2 regions of the Mesorhizobium sp. WSM3868 genome follow, and region 1 is predicted to be linked to the other one. Evidence: predicted binding sites of a transcription regulator. Region 1 holds the regulator's gene; the other holds the start of a gene.
The links. Region 1 encodes HrcA, which represses chaperone genes, less so after heat shock. Its sites were predicted from a motif close to GTTAGCACTCNCNNNNNGNGAGTGCTAAC; they were not measured.
Positions count from the first base shown of each region.

Region 2: the regulator HrcA is predicted to act here: its motif matches at 2,049-2,077, upstream of groES (co-chaperone GroES).

Region 1 is NZ_NSGB01000002.1:117,753-122,568, reverse strand. Features, by position in the region: gene CK221_RS03805 (sorbosone dehydrogenase family protein) at 10-1,359, opposite strand; gene CK221_RS03800 (hypothetical protein) at 1,467-1,664, opposite strand; gene hrcA (heat-inducible transcriptional repressor HrcA) at 1,696-2,778, opposite strand; gene rph (ribonuclease PH) at 2,945-3,661, shown strand; gene CK221_RS03785 (VOC family protein) at 3,738-4,148, shown strand; gene rdgB (RdgB/HAM1 family non-canonical purine NTP pyrophosphatase) at 4,148-4,816, shown strand, end outside.
Region 2 is NZ_NSGB01000008.1:194,651-199,466, reverse strand. Features, by position in the region: gene CK221_RS15715 (SDR family oxidoreductase) at 1-192, shown strand, start outside; gene CK221_RS15710 (hypothetical protein) at 189-1,040, opposite strand; gene CK221_RS15705 (methyltransferase domain-containing protein) at 1,114-1,914, shown strand; gene groES (co-chaperone GroES) at 2,139-2,435, shown strand; gene groL (chaperonin GroEL) at 2,505-4,157, shown strand; gene CK221_RS15690 (LysE family translocator) at 4,799-4,816, opposite strand, start outside.

The sequences.
Region 1 (4,816 bases):
AGCGCCGCTTCAGGACCGGCCGTCGCCGTAGGTGACGCGCCATATCGTGCCGTTGCCGTCCTCGGTCAGGATCAGCGATCCATCCTTCGCCACCGCGACACCGACCGGCCGGCCCCAGACCGCATCGTCCGCGATGACGAAGCCGGTGGCGAAATCCTCATACTCGCCGGTCGGCTTGCCGTCCTTGAACTTCAGCCGCACCACCTTGTAGCCGGTGCGGACATTGCGGTTCCACGAGCCGTGCAGGGTGACGAAGGCGTCGCCCTTATAGTCGGCCGGGAAGTTGCCGCCCTCGTAAAAGGCGATGTTGAGCGGCGCCGAATGTGCCTGGATCAGCACGTCCGGAACCGTGACCTTGCCGGCGAGATCGGGCCGCGCGCCTTTGTGGCGCGGATCCTCGTTGTCGCCGATGTAGTACCAGGGCCAGCCATAGAAGGCTCCCTCCTTGACGGCGGTCGCATATTCGAAAGGCACGTTGTCGCCGAGCTCGTCGCGTTCGTTGACGACGCACCAGAGCGCGCCCGTGGCCGGCTGCACCGTCATGCCCGAGCAGTTGCGCAGGCCGGTGGCGACCATCCTGCGGTTCTTGCCGTCAGGATCGAAAGCGAGCACATCCGCTCGGCCTTCCTCCGCGCCCCAGGTAGCGCCGAGCGGTGCCGATCTCGCCCATTCTTCGACGCCGCCCTTCGGCCTCGCTCCCATGCCCTCCGCGGTATTCGAGCCCGAGCCGACCGAGAGATAGAGCGTTTTGCCGTCGGGCGAAAAGGCGATGTCGCGCGTCCAGTGATGGCTCGACGGGATGTCCGAGACGATCGTTTCGGGCTCGCCGGAAGCTTTGAGGTCGCCGTCGCGATAGGCAAAGCGGACGACGCTGTTGCTGTTGGCGACATAGACCCATTGCGGCTTGTCGCCCAGCGGATAGAAGGCGATGCCGTAGGGCCGGGTCAGGCCTTTGGCAAAGACCGACTTCTCGGCGGGCTTGGCGCTGCCTTCGGCCAGTCGATAGACGCGGACCTGGTTCGCCCTGCTGTCGGCGACGAAGAGATCGCCGTTCGGCGCCGTGCGCACGACACGCGGGCTGCTGATGCCCGAAGCCACCAGCTCGGCCGAAAAGCCGGGTGGAAGGGCTGGCTTGGCATCCTCGGGGCGATCGGTGACACCGCCGCCGTTCGAGGCGGATTCGGCGACATTCGGCTTCGGGAGATCGTCGGGCCTGATGAGGCGCCGCACGCCGGGCCGGTCGGCCTTCCAGTCACCGAAGGCCTTTTTGCCGGTGAGCAAGGGCTGATCGGCCTGTTGCGCGACGGCGCCGGAGGCCAGGAGCAAGGCGAGGGCGGCAAGGCCGGCAATCCGTATCATGCTGTTCTCCGTTATTCGCCAACGTGCATCAGCAACCAGACAGCGAATATCCAGGCTCTCCAAAAGAGAAGCCGGGCATGCAAATTTTGACGGGAAGCGCCGGCAGTTCAGCTCTCTTCGATATCCAGATCGTCGTCGAGCTGCTTTTCCAGCGCGACCAGATCGGCCGGCAGCGGCAGGCCCATGGCGCGCATTTCCCTGAGCTTCTCGCGCAGTAGCTCCTGGATCTCGTGATCGTCTTCCGGCTGGTTCACCATCTCCTCGAGCAGCAGGCTGATCTGGGCCTTGAACGATTCCAGCGCCATTTCCACCCTCCTTGCGACGTTTCCCGCTCGCCTACCTCAGCATGCGCGAAATCAACTGGGCCGTATAGTCGACCATCGGGACGATGCGGGCATAGTTCAATCGCGTCGGGCCGATGACGCCGAGCGCGCCGACGACGCGCGCATCCTTGTCGCGATAGGGCGCGACCACGAGCGACGAACCGGACAGCGAAAACAACTTGTTCTCCGAGCCGATGAAGATGCGCACGCCCGGACCTTCCTCGGCGAGGTCGAGGAGCTGCAGCAGTCCGTCCTGCGTTTCCAGATCCTCGAACAGATGGCGCAGCAATTCGAGATCGGCCTGGGCGGTGACGTTTTCCAGAAGATTGGCGCGGCCGCGCACGATGAGGCGCGCCGGCAGGCCGCTTTCGGCGCCGGCCCAGACCGCGAGGCCCTTCTCGACCAGTTCCTGCGACAGCGTGTCGAGAGCCGCCCTGGTCTCGTCCTTGATGCGCGCGATCTCGACCCGGGCCTCGGCCAGCGTGCGGCCGCGGATATGGGCGTTGAGGAAGTTCGAGGCCTCGTGCAGCTGCGAGACGGTGATACCGGCCGGCAGGTCGACAACGCGGTTCTCGACATCGCCGCTCTGCGACACGAGGACGGCGAGCGCCTTGGTGGGTTCCAACTGGATGAACTCGATGTGCTTCAGAGCCACCTCGTTCTTGGCGGCGAGCACCAGGCCGGCGCCGCGCGACATGCCGGAGAGCATCTGGCTGGCCTCTGTCAGCATATGCTCCAGCGTCGCGCCCGAGCCCGAGGCACGCACCTGCGCCTCGATGACGCGGCGCTCGTCGTCCGACAGATCGCCGAGCTCCATGAAGGCATCGACGAAGAAGCGCAGGCCGGTCTGGGTCGGCAGGCGCCCGGCCGAGATATGCGGCGCGTAGATCAGCCCCAGATGCTCGAGGTCGCTCATCACGTTGCGGATGGTGGCCGGTGACAGCGACGACGGCAGGATGCGCGACAGGCTGCGCGAGCCGACCGGCTCGCCGTCGCGCAGATAGGAATCGACAATCCGCCGGAAGATGTCGCGCGAGCGCATGTCGAGCGACTGAAGCACGGGCGGCTGCGATGCGGGATCGACTGCCTTGTTCATTCCAGCGAAAAACCTCCTATCGAAAGATATAGACTTAAGCCTCCCTGGCGCAACCCGGGCCATTTTCGCGTGCGCGGAGTTTCCTTGGCGCCCTTTTCCTTTGCGCCATCCATCGCATGCGTCTACAAGCCGCCGACGAATCCAAAACCATAGGAAAGAAGGCCGAATGCGCCCCTCCAAACGCCAGCCCGACGAAATGCGCGCCATCTCCTTCGAGCGCGGCGTCTCCAAGCATGCCGAAGGCTCGTGCCTGGTGAAGTTCGGCGACACGCATGTGCTGTGCACGGCGAGCCTGGAGGAAAAGGTGCCGGCCTGGATGCGCAATTCCGGCAAGGGCTGGGTTACGGCCGAATACGGCATGCTGCCGCGCTCGACGGGCGAGCGGATGCGCCGCGAGGCTTCCGCCGGCAAGCAGGGCGGCCGCACGCTGGAGATCCAGCGGCTGATCGGTCGTTCGTTGCGCGCCGTTGTCGACCTGCAGGCCCTGGGCGAACAGCAGATCACCGTCGACTGCGACGTCATCCAGGCCGACGGCGGCACCCGCACCGCCTCGATCACCGGCGGCTGGGTGGCGCTATACGATTGCCTGCGCTGGATGGAAGCGCGCCAGATGGCCAGCGTTTCCAAGGTGCTCAAGGACCATGTCGCGGCGATCTCCTGCGGCATCCATGACGGACAGCCGGTCATCGATCTCGATTATCTCGAGGATTCCTCGGCCGGCACCGACGCCAATTTCGTCATGACCGGCAAGGGCGGCATCGTCGAGATCCAGGGCACGGCGGAAGGCGAGCCCTTCTCCGAAGAGCAGTTTTCGGCACTGATGGGACTGGCCAAGAAGGGTATTTCTCGGCTGGTCAGCCTGCAGCAGATGGCGGTGGCGTAGGTTTTCGAATGCCGAGCCTAGGCACCCCCCTCTGGCCTGCCGGCCATCTGCCCGACAGGGCAGAGGGGGGTGCTTCGTGACTCCCTCCGCGATTCTGGAATCAGCGCTCTACGTCACAGACCTAACCGCTGCCGAAGCCTTCTACCGCGACATCCTCGGCCTGGATCCGCTGGGCAAGGTCGAAGGCCGCCACGTCTTCTTCCGCTGCGGCAACGGCGTGCTGCTCATCTTCAATGCCGAGGCGACGAAAATTCCGCCGGCGCCCGACGCCAAGCTGAAGGTGCCGCCGCACGGCACGGTCGGCGAAGGGCATCTTTGCTTCACCGCGACTGCGGCCGAGATCGCCGAATGGTGCAAGCATCTGGCGGCCAAGAACATCGCCATCGAAAGCGATTTCGAATGGCCGCAAGGCGGACATTCGATCTATATCCGCGACCCTTCGGGCAATTCGATCGAGTTCGCCGAACCAAGGATCTGGGGTCTCTGATGCATTCTTTGAACGGACAAAAGATCGTCGTCGCCAGCCACAATGAAGGCAAGCTGCGCGAATTCGCCGACTTGATGGCCCCGTTCGGCTTCGAGGCGAAGTCGGCCAAGGATTACGGCCTGCCGGAACCGGACGAGACCGGCACGACCTTCGAGGAGAATGCCTATATCAAGGCCTATGCAGCGGCCAAGGCCACCGGCCTGCCGGCGCTGTCGGACGATTCGGGGCTCTGCGTCGACGCGCTCGACGGGGCGCCCGGCGTCTACACAGCCAACTGGGCCGAGACGGCGGACGGCACACGCGATTTCGGCATGGCCATGCAGCGCACCGAAGTGGCGTTGCAGGAGGTCGGCGCGACCGAGCCGGCGCAGCGCACCGGGCGTTTCGTCGCCGTCATCTGCCTCGCCTTTCCCGATGGCGAGGCCGAATATTACCGCGGCGAGGCCGAAGGCACGCTGGTCTGGCCGCCGCGCGGCACGCTCGGCTTCGGCTACGATCCGGTGTTCCTGCCCAACGGCTTCGCCAAGACTTTTGGCGAGATGAGCGCCGAGCAAAAGCATGGCTGGAAGCCCGGCCAGGCAACAGCCCTGTCGCACCGCGCCCGCGCCTTCCAGAAGTTTGCCCAGGCCCGCTTGGATTTGGCGCGGCTGGATGTGGCGCGGCTCAGG
Region 2 (4,816 bases), on a different contig from region 1:
ATCGCCACCGACTTCAACGGCGGCCATGTGCGCGACGACGCCGAGATCAACCGCGTCGTGGCTGGCATGACGGCGCTCGGCCGCGCCGGCGTCGCCGACGATATCGGGCCGATGATCGCCTCGCTGCTGTCGGAGGACAATCGCTGGGTCAACGCCCAGCGCATCGAGGTCTCGGGCGGCATGAATATCTAAGCGTGTTGGCGGATCAACCCTTCGAAGCCGTCGGCAAGATTGGCATTGCCGGCGGCGATGAAGCTCGACAGATTGCGGGCGCGTCCGGGCGTTTTGTTGGCATCGAGCAGCACCGCCCTGCCCTCATGCATGACGAAATCGAACTTTCCGTAGTCGAAGCCGAGCTTGCGCCTTAGCGCGCGAAGCTCGTCCGGTACGGGAACCGCCTCGCGACGGATCGTGTCGTCGCCCTTGACCAGGCTCTGCGGCGAGACATGGCGTGTGCAGCGCTCGCGCTCGCCGCAGAACAGCCAGAAACGAGCGGCAAAGCCATCCGGCTCAGGCTCGGGAATGAATTTTTCCACAATGAGATCCTCGCGTCCGAACAGCTCGGCCGGAACGTCGGCGAGCGAGGCATGGATCTGGTATTGGTCGAAAGATTCGACGCCGGGAAACGGCATCGGCTTGCCGGCGCGCCGCGCGCGCCGATTCAGTTGCTGTTCCGGCGTTCCCCGATGGTTGAGGCTGCTCTTGACGATAACCTGTCCCTTCCAGCAGTCGTCCTTGCCGACGACGGCGCCGCTGATGCGGCGCTTGGAAATGTCGGCGGCGCCGAGATTGAGGCAGAAGGGAAAGGCGCGGGCATACTCGACATAATCGGGCGACGTAACCGTCGCGTCGACATGCAGCACCGCGATATCGGCGGCCGGCTTCGCCGACGTGCCGCTGAGGACCTGCACCGAATGGCCGCGCCTCTTCAGTTCCTCCAGCAGATCGAAGAGCATGTACGGGCTGTCCCGGCGCCATAGCAGCCCGCGCCGGCTTTGGAAGCGGTCGAACTCATGCGTGATGACGGCGATGCGTGCCATTGTTCCCCACTTGGCCTATCAAGCGTCGTCCACTATTCGATCGGATACAACGCGCTACCGGGCTGGGGTTTGCATGACCGAGCATTGGAATGCAATTCGCAAACATTGGCAGTTGCTCGGCTCACCCCTGCGGCCGCCGGCGGAGGTTATCGAAACCTACGATCGCGAGCTCGGCCTTGCCCCGTCGGATGTCGTGATGCTCGGCGTGACACCCGAGCTCGCCGGGCTCGGCGCCACGATGACGGCGGTCGACGAGTCTTCGGACATGATTGCCGGCATCTGGCCGGGCGACACCGATACGCGCAAGGCGGTGCAGGGCGACTGGTTCGATCTGCCGTTCGCCGATGCAAGCGTCGAGGCGCTGATCGGCGACGGATGTCTCTCGGTCATCGGCGCCGCCGGCCTCAGGCGCACGCTATTTGCGTCGATCGCACGCGCGCTCAAGTCCGACGGCCGCGCCGGCATCAGGCTTTACGCCTCTCCCGCAACGCCGGACGACCCGAAGGATGTCCGCGATCTTGCGCTAAGCGGCGGCGTCTCGACTTTCCATGAGCTCAAATGGCGCGTGGCCATGACCGCGATCGACGACGCGCCGGATTACACGATCCCGGTCAAAGCCATCCTCGAACACTTCGACAGGGTGTTTCCCGACCGCGAGGAGCTGTCGGCCCGAACCGGATGGGAACTGCCGGTCATCGGAACCATAGACGTCTACCGGAACTCGTCCGCCGTCTACGGTTTCGCCCCCGCGGCAGCGCTCATCGAGGAAGCCCGGACCTTCTTCGACGATCTCCGGCTGACCTCTAGCGGCACATACGGTCTGGCCGAACGCTGCCCGCTGCTGGTGTTGCGCTCGCCGAAGCGCCTGGACTAAACGAGCTGGATTGCTCGCCCACGCTTCGCGCAGCCACCGCATTTCCGCCCAGGGCTCCGCCTGAGAAAAATTGCGCCATTGCCCCTCCCCGCGCGCCTTGACTCTCGGAAGCCACCAGCCTATCTCAGCGCCACGTTAGCACTCGCCTTTGGTGAGTGCTAACTTATATCCGGCCTCGCCGGATGGAGGAACAGTTCTCACCGTTCTCATTCGAGGAAGACAACATGGCAAAGTCCAAGTTCCGCCCGCTTCATGACCGCGTGGTCGTTCGCCGGGTCGAATCCGAATCCAAGACCGCCGGCGGGATCATCATCCCGGATACGGCGAAGGAGAAGCCGCAGGAAGGCGAGATCATCGCCGTCGGCTCCGGCGCCCGCGACGAAAGCGGCAAGCTCGTGCCGCTGGACGTCAAGGCCGGCGACCGCATCCTGTTCGGCAAGTGGTCCGGCACCGAAGTCAAGCTCAATGGCGAGGACCTTCTGATCATGAAGGAATCCGACATCATGGGCATCATCGGCTGAACATCGGCCTCACCGTCAACTGAATCTTGAATCTGCGGGTTCGACCCGAACCCCTGCCAGGAGCTTACAATGGCTGCAAAAGACGTAAAGTTTTCCCGTGATGCCCGCGAGCGCATGCTGCGCGGCGTCAACATCCTCGCCGACGCGGTGAAGGTCACCCTCGGCCCGAAGGGCCGCAACGTCGTCATCGACAAGTCGTTCGGCGCTCCGCGCATCACCAAGGACGGCGTCACCGTCGCCAAGGAGATCGAGCTCGAAGACAAGTTCGAGAACATGGGCGCGCAGATGGTTCGCGAGGTCGCCTCGAAGACCAACGACATCGCCGGCGACGGCACGACCACCGCGACCGTTCTCGCCCAGGCGATCGTCCAGGAAGGCAACAAGGCCGTTGCCGCCGGCATGAACCCGATGGACCTGAAGCGCGGCATCGACCTCGCCGTCACCGAAGTCGTCACCGCTCTCGGCAAGGCCGCCAAGAAGATCAAGACTTCGGAGGAAGTCGCCCAGGTCGGCACGATCTCGGCCAATGGCGACGAGTCGGTCGGCAAGATGATCGCGGAAGCGATGCAGAAGGTCGGCAACGAAGGCGTCATCACCGTCGAGGAAGCCAAGACCGCCGAGACCGAGCTGGAAGTCGTCGAAGGCATGCAGTTCGACCGCGGCTACCTCTCGCCCTACTTCGTCACCAACGCCGACAAGATGGTCGCCGATCTGGAAGACGCCTACATCCTGCTGCACGAGAAGAAGCTCTCCAACCTGCAGGCCATGCTGCCGGTCCTGGAAGCGGTCGTTCAGACCTCGAAGCCGCTGCTCATCATCTCGGAAGACGTCGAAGGCGAGGCTCTGGCCACGCTGGTCGTCAACAAGCTGCGCGGCGGCCTGAAGATCGCCGCCGTCAAGGCTCCGGGCTTCGGCGACCGCCGCAAGGCCATGCTCGAAGACATCGCCATCCTGACCGGTGGCCAGGTCATCTCGGAAGACCTCGGCATCAAGCTTGAGAATGTCGGCCTCAACATGCTCGGCCGCGCCAAGAAGGTGTCGATCTCCAAGGAGAACACCACCATCGTCGACGGCGCCGGCAAGAAGGCCGAGATCCAGGGCCGCGTCGCCCAGATCAAGCAGCAGATCGAGGAGACCACCTCGGACTACGACAAGGAGAAGCTGCAGGAGCGTCTGGCCAAGCTCGCGGGCGGCGTCGCGGTGATCCGCGTCGGCGGCGCGACGGAAGTCGAGGTCAAGGAAAAGAAGGACCGCGTTGACGACGCTCTGAACGCGACCCGCGCGGCCGTTGAAGAAGGCATCGTCGCCGGCGGCGGCGTCGCGCTGCTGCGCGCTTCGGCCAACCTCAAGGCAACCGGCGTCAACTCCGACCAGGCTGCCGGCATCAACATCGTGCGCCGCGCGCTGCAGTCTCCGGCTCGCCAGATCGCGGCCAATGCTGGTGCGGAAGCTTCGATCGTTGCCGGCAAGATCCTCGAGAACAAGGGCGCGACCTTCGGCTTCAACGCCCAGACCGGCGAATATGGCGACATGATCGCCATGGGCATCGTCGACCCGGTCAAGGTCGTCCGCACCGCTCTCCAGGACGCGGCCTCGGTCGCCGGCCTGCTGGTCACCACCGAAGCCATGATCGCCGAGGCTCCGAAGAAGGAAGCCGCCGGCGGTATGCCGGGCGGCATGCCTGGCGGCGGCATGGGCGGCATGGGCGGCATGGACTTCTAATTGACGAATGATCCCGAAAAGTTGCAGACTTTTCGGACAAGATCATTCGCAACCAGAAGTCCATAAAGCACGCCCATCATTTAACATTGCTCAAGCCCGCAAGCGGGCTTGAGTGGCGGCATGGACTTCTAATTGACGAATGATCCCGAAAAGTTGCAGACTTTTCGGACAAGATCATTCGCAACCAGAACTCCATAAAGCACGCCCATCAACTAACATTGCTCAAGCCCGCAAGCGGGCTTGAGTGGCGGCATGGACTTCTAAGAAGTCCGGTCCCATAGCGAATATGGAAAGGGCGGCAGACATGTCGCCCTTTTTGTTTTGGCATGCGGGCAGCCGGTCCAAAGGCGGGCTTCTATACTGTTGCGATTGGCGAAGGCCTGCGCAACAGCCGATCTCCCCTCTTGAGGGGGAGATGCCCGGCAGGGCAGAGGGGGTCCCGCGCATAAGGCTCCGGGGACGACTCCCGTGCAACGAAGGCGCTGGCGCTCCAACGCGCGGCGACCCCCTCTGTCGCCTTCGGCGACATCTCCCCCTCAAGGAGGGAGATCAGCAGCGCCAGCGCTCGGCCATCCCTGCGTCAACCCGATCCGCGTCGCGGACGGGCGATAGTCGAGGCGATGGGCTATATCACGGTTCGCTTACCGATCCGCCAGCGC